DNA from 2 places in the Anaerobacillus sp. QJM3NY_17 genome. Region 2 is predicted to be linked to the other one. Evidence: riboswitches for the same ligand, from Rfam matches in the RefSeq annotation. Region 2 holds a riboswitch; the other holds the start of a gene.
What was found. Region 2 has a riboswitch for FMN ahead of ribD (bifunctional diaminohydroxyphosphoribosylaminopyrimidine deaminase/5-amino-6-(5-phosphoribosylamino)uracil reductase RibD). Riboswitches for the same ligand answer to the same signal wherever they lie in the genome.

Region 1 (4,951 bases), 1.8 Mb from region 2:
ACATTTGCATCTTTCTATCCACAGCCAAAAGACTTTGCTGAAGAGCAAGGCGAAAACTATTCTCTTGAATCTGATACAATGCTTTACAACGGTCCATTTACACTAGCTGAATGGAATCATGGCGACGGTTGGAAGCTTGCTAAAAATGATGGGTACTGGGATGCAGATACAGTACAACTTAAAGAAGCGAATTACAAAATCGTAAAAGACGAAGCAACTCGAGTTAACCTTTATGAAACTGGAAAAATTGATCGTGCTGGTCTTAGTGCAGATTTCGTTGATCAGTTTAAAGATCGCGAAGATTTCACAACAATTCTTGATACAACTATTTACTTCCTTCGTATGAACCAGAAGAACGAAGCACTTGCGAACAATGACATTCGTAAAGCGCTATACCTTTCTTATGATCGCGACGGTCTAGTAAATGTATTGCTTAACAATGGTTCAGTAGCTGCTCGCTATCTTGTACCAAAAGAATTCCTATTCTTTAACGATGAAGATTTCCGTGCACCAGCTCCAGACGGCTATCTTGCAGATCAAACAGCAGACGATGCTGCTGAGTACTGGAAGAAGGGGCTAGAAGCTCTAGGTACTGACAAAGTTGAACTTGAATTCCTTACAACTGATAGTGACCTTGCATCCAAAATTGCAGAGTATGCGAAAGATCAGTTTGAGTCTAAGTTAGACGGTCTTACAATTACAATTAACAAACAGCCTTGGAAGCAGTTCCTTGATCTTGAAGATGCAGGAGACTTTGATATCTCAACTGGTGGTTGGGGACCAGACTATCCAGATCCAATGACTTACATTTACATGTTTGAAACAGACGGCGCTTATAACCGCATGGATTATTCTAACGAAGAGTATGACAAGCTAGTTTCAGATGCAAAAACTGAAACGGATGAGCAGAAGCGCTGGGAAATGATGCAAGAAGCTGAGCGTATTCTAATCGAAGAAGATACAGCGATCTTACCAACTTATCAAGGTGGTTCCGCTATTATCATGAAAGACTACGTGAAAAACTACCACATCCACAAGTTTGGTGCTGATTCTTCTCTTAAATGGGTAACAATCGAGAAGTAATCCTAAAAAGCGCGAGCCGAGAGGCTCACGCTTTTTATTTGGTGTGAAAAGGAAAAGTTTGATCATGGCTCTTTAATAAATGATTGTCATCTTGTCTCATGTGTCGTCTGGTTATTGATAAACAAATGCGGCAATCTTCGATGATGTGTATGCTGTTCGAAGACGTAAGCAAGTTTAATAAGCTGTGGTTCACTAAATGCTTTACCAGTCAGAGTGATGCCAAAAGGTTTGTTATTAGAAGTGAAACCAGCTGGTACGGTTATAGAAGGGTAACCTGCTTTTGCGGGAAGTGTTGAACCGTAAGAGCCTGCGAATAGTAATAAATCTAGATCTTCTCTTTCCATAAGTTGATCAATACCTTCATCCTTTGCGTATTTGAAATCTTGGAGTCGACTTTTAAGATAGGATGGATCAAATAATGTTCCTTGCGTTTGGTTTGATTCGATAAGAAGCGATTGACCAAATGGCAGAGAAGTCGACTGATTTTGGTTATAGTAATCAATAATTGTTGATAGATCTAGTGGAACAGAAGAGGTTGTTTCCTTAGCAAGGTAGCTGTTCACCCCTGATTTGAATTCGTGGAGAAGGACCTGGTAGTCTCTCTCTAACGCTTCCTGATATGGACTTATTTCTTTCACTTCTACAATAGAGCAACCTATCGTTTTAAGATCTTCCATGGCTTTAGCCAATTGTTCTTGTTCTTCCTGATGCATCGCATCATAATAGCCTTTTTTAACGACACCTATTCTTAAATTCTCAAGTAATGTAGGGAAGAGATATGGCGTATAATCATGGTACTCAGGTACAAAATGCGTCGCTTGATCTTGTGAATCCTTTCCTGATAACACACCGAGAAGGATTGCAGCATCAGTGACATTGCGTGTCATTGGGCCAGCGGTATCCTGTGAATAAGAAATAGGAATAATTCCAGTCCGGCTAATAGATCCCACGGTTGGTTTTATACCAACACCAGCATTAGAGCTTGATGGGCTAAGAATAGAGCCATTTGTTTCTGTTCCTACAGCAGCCGTAGCGAAATGACAGGCAACAGCTACAGCAGAACCAGAGCTCGATCCTCCGACGTCAAGTGTTCCAGGCCCATAGGGATTAAAGACTTGACCGCCTCTTGAACTAAATCCATTAGGCATTGTTTCACTCATGAAATTAGCCCATTCGGTCATATTGGTTTTCCCGAGAATCACAGCACCAGCGTGGCGAAGATTTTTTACTAGAAAAGCGTCATTTTTGCCATAAGAAGAAGCTAATGCCATAGAACCTGCACTTGTATGCATGTGGTCATCGGTGTTGATGTTATCTTTGAGCAGGATTGGGATTCCGTGTAATGGACTTCTGGGTCCATTTTGTTTGCGTTCACGATCAAGAGATTCTGCAATAAAAAGGGCGTCAGGATTGATTTCTAGTATAGCGTTTACTCGTGGATTATAATTTGCGATTTGTTCAAGATAGTACTGTACGAGCTGGAGAGAAGTAAGGTTGTCTTCTAACATTGCTTGCTGAAGATCAAGGATCGTTGATTTTTCTAACCATTCTAATGACAGCATATAGTATCCCCCATGAGAATCCTTTTTGTAACTATTTCAACAAAAATTGGTAAAATCCTTTTGCAATAGTCAGTTCTTGAGCGTTCGTTTTCAATTCACATAAAAAACCCGAATCTCTTTGTAAGATTCGGGTTTTGATATTTATGCAACTCTCGTTTGACGAGCAAACCAAGGTTTTAATTTTATAAAGAAGGCAACGAATATACTTGCTATAATAGCGCCTTTTACAAGGTTGAATGGTGTAATTCCTGTTAATACGAGAGCCTGACGAGCTGATGAAGACATTTCTTCAAAGCCCATAAACCACGTATATGCTGGAAGAATAATTAAATAGTTCAACAGTCCCATCACTGCCGACATTAGAATCGTTCCGAGCGTCAATCCCAGTGCTAACCCTTTCTGAGTTTGATTAAATTTACGGAAGATTAAAGAAGTTGGTACGATCAAGAAAACTCCTGCAATGAAGTTTGATATTTGACCAATTGGTACTCCGGTGAAGCTTCCTTGAATTCCAAAGTGAATGAAATTCTTAATCGCTTCTACAAGTATCCCAGCAACTGGACCATACAGAATGGCAACAAATAGTGCTGGAATTTCACTGAAGTCTATTTGTAGAAAAACAGGAAATCCAGGCAGTGGAAAATCTAAAAGCATTAACAAGTAAGAAATACTGCTGAACATCGCAACGACAATCATACGTTGCGTTTTTGAAACACTTTTCATTTTGACATTGCTCCCTTTTTTTCGAACCACCGAAAAAGGAGATGTGGCCCCAGTGCACACAAAAAACCATGAGTATGGGGCTCATGGTTACGGCATGGGGAAATAAGCAAGCTTCTGTTATAATTCAAAGAAAGCTTACTACTCCACCATCTTCTCCCATCCAGACTATACTGTCGGCTCTGGAATCACACCAGATCCTGCCCAAATTACAGGCTCGCGGGCTTGAGGAATTACTTATCCTTCACCGCCGGTCGGGAATTACACCCTGCCCCGAAGATAGTTCGTTATAATATTTACAAGTTCATTATACAGCGAAAGTAGCGATATCTCAATGAAAACATCTTGAACATATGCTATTTTGTGATAACGCTTTCTTTTTAGGGGGGCTAGCAGAGACATAAACTTAAAAGCTCTCCATCTTTGAAGAGGGAGAGCTTAAAATAAAGCGCTATTATTTTTTCTCAGAGAGCCACGTTGCGACCTTTTCAGCGTCTCCACCTTGGATGACACCAGCAGGCATACCGCCGCCTTTACCATTCTTAATTATTTCTAGAATTTCATCTTTTGAATACTTGCCACCTACTGCTTCAAGAGCAGGACCAGCACCGCCTCCAAGGTTTTCACCATGACATGACGCGCAGTTTTGAGAGAAGATTTTCTCGGCTTCTCCTCCAGCTGAATCTCCACCGCCTTCTTCAGACTGTTCACTATGGCCGGCTTCATTTCCACCAGCATGTTCTTCGGTTGTGGATAGCCAGTATGTAAAGCCTACAACCATAACTAGGAACAAAATTATTGCAGTAATATATGCGGATGATTTTCCCATTCTGTTCACCTCCTGTATCCTCATCTTTATCATACTTTTCAAACATTCAATTATCAAATATATTTTGCTTATTTCTTCCTGAATTATGTATGCGTTTCTATGATCACTAGTGAAAAAATCTTCTATTTTGGGGTGCGGATTCATAGACATAGAGTATGACGTTTAAGGAGCGGGGGGACAGGAAATGAAGAGCAGCTCACGCATGCTGTTTAGTGATACAAGCAGTAGACAAATTAGGTTTGTTTCTTTCTTTTCAATTGTAGGACTTATTCTCCTGTTTATTGTAGCAGGAATGATTTCCTCATCAGAAACGAAGTATCAACTCTCCTCTTCTGTGTTACATGATTGGATTACAAGTTTCTCGACTGAAGCTCTCGTTTATGGAATGGGGACGGAAAACCATTACTTGACTCAAGTACTACCAGAGGAAAGTGAGCCGCCAGCGCTGTCCTTAGTTGCCTTTCAGTTTATTACGAGTGTGAAACCCGGGGATATACGTAGTCTTTTGGGTGGGGAGCTACCAGGGTTTGCATTATATGATGCTAAAATCCACGTAGCCGGTGAAGGGACGAATTTCACTAATCTCCCTATTGAATCAACTCCTGCATTAGATGAATTGTTAAAAGAACGTGAAGTTCCAACTGAAAAATTACAGATAAATGATTCCAAGGATCAAGTAACACCTCCTCTTCAAACAACAAATGGCCGAAAAGTAGCTTTTATTTATCACTCTCATAGTTATGAATCATATCTGCCA
Region 2 (4,951 bases):
GAAAGCTAATGTGCTGTTGCGTATAACACCAGGTATTGAAGCACATACGCATGATTATATTTTAACAGGCCAAGAAGATTCTAAATTTGGTTTTGATTTACAGAGTGGTCAGGTAGAACGCGCGATATTGGATGTAACAAAAATGAGTGCTGTTCATCTTCTTGGACTTCATTGTCATATAGGCTCACAAATTTTTGAAACAAATGGTTTTGTAATGGCTATTGAAAAGATTTATAGCTATCTTACAACATGGTATGATGCCTATGGTTTTGAGCCTGAAGTCCTTAACCTTGGTGGAGGATTTGGAATCCGATATACGAGTGAAGATCACCCATTACCAGTAGGGAACTACATCGAAGCTATGATTGAAACAATCAGAAATCAGGTAACAGGGCAAATGAACATGCCTGAGATCTGGATTGAACCTGGTCGTTCACTAGTAGGAGAAGCTGGAATGACGTTATATACGGTTGGTTCACACAAAAATGTTCCAGAGTTGCGACATTACCTCGCTGTAGATGGAGGGATGACGGATAATTTACGCCCTGCTCTCTATCAGGCAAAATATGAAGCCACAATAGCAAATCGAATGAATGAAGCAAAAGACCACCTATACTCTGTAGCAGGAAAGTGTTGTGAATCAGGTGATATGTTAATTTGGGATTGCCAGTTACAGCGAGCGATTGCTGGTGATACGATGGCTGTTTTTTCAACGGGGGCATATGGTTATTCCATGGCAAATAACTACAATAGATTACCAAGACCAGCTGTTGTCTTTGTTGAAAATGGTGAGGCCAACCTTGTTGTTGAGAGAGAGTCATACGAGGATTTAGTTCGACATGATTTGCCATTAAAACAAGCGATTATATCAAAATAATAGTTGAAAAGCATAAATGATATGGAACAGCTTCAGTCTGTGCTATAATGAAAGAGCTTTTAAGAAAATTGTTAGTGCAGGAGGATTTATTTATGAAAAAAGGAACAATTGCATTTGAAAATGGAGAAGTTATTGAAATTGAATTTTATCCAGAAGCAGCACCTAACACTGTTGCTAACTTTGAGAAGCTTGCAAATGAAGGTTTCTACAACGGTGTGAATTTTCACCGTGTAATCCCTGGTTTTGTTGCTCAAGGTGGAGATCCTACAGGTTCTGGAATGGGTGGACCAGGATATACAATTGACTGTGAAACAGAAGGTAACCCTCATAAGCACGTAGCAGGCTCATTGTCTATGGCACATGCTGGTAAAAACACGGGCGGCAGTCAGTTTTTCCTAGTTCATGAACCTCAGCCTCATCTAGACGGCGTTCATACCGTTTTTGGTCAAGTAACAGAAGGAATGGATACGGTCCTTCGCGTTAAACAGGGTGACGTAATGAAAGAAGTAAAAGTCTGGGACGAAGAATAGATCAGACTCTTAAAAACTTAATACTTTCCTTCGGGGTCGGGTGAAAATCCCAACCGGCGGTGATGACTAGCTTATGCTAGCTAAGTCCGTGACCCGGTTGCGTAAGCAAACGGTGGATCTGGTGAGAAACCAGAACCGACAGTATAGTCTGGATGGGAGAAGGAATAAAAGTGACCAATTTCCTTTTGAATCATAGATTCAAAAGGCTTATTTGGCATATACTTTTGCCTCCCGGGACAGCTGTGTTTTGGGAGGCTTTTTTTGTTCTCCTTCTCAACCAATAATGGAGAGTGGAACAGGAGTAAATACGATGAATCATACGGATTTTATGAAAACAGCGATCGATTTAGCTAGAAGTACGATAGGTCAAACGCGTCCGAATCCCTCCGTAGGAGCTGTCATTGTTAATAGTGGGCGTATCGTAGGGATGGGAGCTCATTTAAAGGCTGGAGAAGGCCATGCCGAAATTCAAGCACTCAAGATGGCGGGCAATCGAGCAAGTGGGAGTACTGCCTATGTGACACTAGAGCCATGTAGTCATCATGGAAAGACGCCTCCTTGTGCTGATGCTTTAATTCAAGCAGGAGTCAAAGAGGTATTTATTGCAAGTCAAGATCCGAATCCCCTGGTCGCAGGAAATGGTGTGACTAAACTAAAGAAAGCAGGCATAGCTGTCCATATTGGGCTTATGGAAGAAGAAGCCTTACAGCTAAACCGGATGTTTTTCCATTACATTACACAAAAAAGACCATTTGTAACGTTGAAAGCTGCTACAACGCTTGATGGCAAAATAGCAACTCATTCAGGTGATAGTAAATGGATTACGGGGGAAGACTCGAGAAAAGATGTTCATGCCTATCGTCATCAACATGATGCCATTCTTGTAGGTATTGGAACCGTCCTCTCTGATGACCCATCACTAACGACTCGTTTCGGTGAAGGGCTATCGCCGATTAGAATCGTGTTAGATCGTCAATTGAGGATGCCTTCTGACGCTAAAGTAATAAGTGATGAGAATGCAGAAACATGGATCATTACAACAAAACGAGCTGCGCTAAAAAATAAGCGATCTTTCCCAAAACATGTCCAAATCATCGCTGTCACAGATCCACTGCTCCCAATGGATAAAGTTCTTGACCTTTTAGGGGAACGAGAAATTACATCAGTATTTGTTGAAGGTGGTTCAGAAATACACGGTAGCTTTCTTGAATCACGCTCTTTTCAACAAGTTATTACATACATTGCGCCGAAGCTAATTGGTGGGAGTCAATCTCCTACGGCTTTCGGAGGTGCAGGTTTTAAAACGATGAATGAAGCGATCGATTTACAAGTGGATAGCGTAGAACAAATTGGAAATGATATTCGAATTATTTCATCAAGGAGGCTTTCTTAATGTTTACAGGTATTGTGGAAGAAATCGGAAGAGTTGAAAGTGTTCAACAATCAGGAGAATCCATTGCAATGCAAATTGCGGCGTCGACTATTTTAAAAGACGTTCATTTAGGAGATAGCATTTCGATAAACGGCGTGTGCTTAACTGTTACGACGTATACAGACTCTTCTTTTACCGTAGATATTATGCCTGAAACATTTCGTGCAAGCAGTCTTCGTCAGCTAGGGCCAAACTCATCGGTGAATCTTGAGAGAGCTATGTCCGCAAATGGACGCTTTGGTGGTCATTTTGTTTCTGGACATGTTGATGGTGTGGGGAAAATTACTCGTGTAGAACAAATCGATAATGCTGTTTATTATGACATCTCGATTCCGCGAAACCTTTTAATTTACTTTGTTGAAAAAGGCTCAGTTTCTGTTGATGGTACTAGTCTTACGGTCTTTGGAATAGGGGAGCACTCTCTTACTATATCTCTTATTCCCCATACCGTAGAGGAAACGGTGCTTGGGAGAAAAAGAGTGGGAGATACAGTGAATATAGAATGCGATATGCTTGGTAAATACATTATGAAGTACTTGGAGCAAAGAAGCGGTTCAAAACCCGAACCTACTGCTTCACTTGGGAGTCAGTTTTTTGAAGATCATGGATTTAAATAATGGTACTATCAGGAGGGTCATCGTATATGTTCCATACAATAGAAGAAGCGATTTATGATTTAATGCAAGGCCGGGTGGTGATCGTTTGTGATGATGAAGACAGGGAGAATGAAGGGGATTTTATCGCTTTAGCCGATAAAGTCACACCTGAAACAATCAATTTCATGATTACAAAAGGAAGAGGCCTTGTTTGCACGCCGATTACGGAAGAGCGTGCAAATGAACTGAAGTTGAGTCCAATGGTAGATCATAACACAGATTCTCATGGTACAGCGTTTACAGTGAGTGTCGACCACAAAAGTACAACTACAGGAATTTCGGCAGCTGAAAGAGCATCTACAATTCAATACTTAATTAACCCGGATGCTAAACCTTCAGACTTTAATCGACCAGGTCATATTTTCCCATTGATTGCTAAGGATGGAGGGGTCCTTAGAAGAGCAGGTCATACGGAAGCGGCAGTCGATTTGGCACGACTTTCTGGCTCTGCCCCGGCTGGTGTTATTTGTGAAATTATGAAAGAAGACGGTGAAATGGCGCGCGTTCCTGATCTAAAGGAAATTGCTGAAGAGTATGATTTGAAAATGATTACGATTAAAGATCTGATCCAATATCGTAACCGTAAAGATGTTCTTGTTCGAAAAGAAGTAGAAATAGAACTTCCGACTGAGTTTGGTTCTTTTAGAGCGGTAGGGTATTCGAACATTCTTGATCAGAAAGAGCACGTAGCTTTGATTAAAGGAGAAATCTTACCAGATCAACCAACTCTTGTGCGAGTTCACTCTGAATGCTTAACTGGTGATGTGTTTGGATCTTTTCGATGTGACTGTGGTCCACAACTACATGCTGCATTGGCACAAATTGAAGAGGAAGGTCATGGAGTGCTTTTGTATATGCGCCAGGAAGGAAGAGGTATCGGGCTTCTTAATAAAATGAAAGCCTATAAACTGCAAGAACAGGGCTACGACACAGTTGAAGCGAATGAGAAGCTTGGATTTAAGCCTGATTTAAGGGATTATGGAATAGGGGCACAGATTTTGAGAGACCTTGGTGTTTCTAAAATGAACCTTCTGACAAACAATCCTCGTAAAATAGCTGGATTAACAGGTTATGGTCTTGAAGTAGCATCTAGGGTACCTCTTCAGATGGCTTCTCGAAAAGAGAATGAAAAGTACCTAAAAACAAAACATAGCAAGCTAGGACACATGCTTCATTTCTAAAAATTTACGTATGAAAATAGGAGGATATTAATAATGGGACAAACATTTGAAGGAAACTTGGTTGGATCTGGGTTAAAAGTGGGTATAGTAGTAGGAAGATTTAATGAATTTATTACAAGTAAGTTACTTGGAGGTGCTGAAGACGCATTGAAGCGTCATGGCTTGTCCGTAGAAAACATTGATGTAGCATGGGTTCCTGGAGCATTTGAAATTCCCTTTGCCGCAAAGAAAATGGTTGAAACGGGAAAATATGATGCAATTGTTACGCTTGGTAC

Region 1: it holds a riboswitch for FMN, as region 2 does, so the genes downstream of both, AC0VYV_RS03820 (ECF transporter S component) here and ribD (bifunctional diaminohydroxyphosphoribosylaminopyrimidine deaminase/5-amino-6-(5-phosphoribosylamino)uracil reductase RibD) in region 2, are expected to answer to the same signal.

Annotation. Positions count from the first base shown of each region.
Region 1 covers NZ_CM149685.1:694,117-699,067, forward strand. The annotation lists gene AC0VYV_RS03810 (peptide ABC transporter substrate-binding protein) at 1-1,083, shown strand, start outside; gene AC0VYV_RS03815 (amidase family protein) at 1,170-2,645, opposite strand; gene AC0VYV_RS03820 (ECF transporter S component) at 2,787-3,368, opposite strand; FMN riboswitch at 3,513-3,650, opposite strand; gene AC0VYV_RS03825 (c-type cytochrome) at 3,820-4,146, opposite strand; gene spoIIP (stage II sporulation protein P) at 4,379-4,951, shown strand, end outside.
Region 2 covers NZ_CM149685.1:2,539,508-2,544,458, reverse strand. The annotation lists gene lysA (diaminopimelate decarboxylase) at 1-877, shown strand, start outside; gene AC0VYV_RS13345 (peptidylprolyl isomerase) at 970-1,407, shown strand; FMN riboswitch at 1,430-1,575, shown strand; gene ribD (bifunctional diaminohydroxyphosphoribosylaminopyrimidine deaminase/5-amino-6-(5-phosphoribosylamino)uracil reductase RibD) at 1,718-2,800, shown strand; gene ribE (riboflavin synthase) at 2,800-3,456, shown strand; gene AC0VYV_RS13330 (bifunctional 3,4-dihydroxy-2-butanone-4-phosphate synthase/GTP cyclohydrolase II) at 3,483-4,676, shown strand; gene ribH (6,7-dimethyl-8-ribityllumazine synthase) at 4,710-4,951, shown strand, end outside.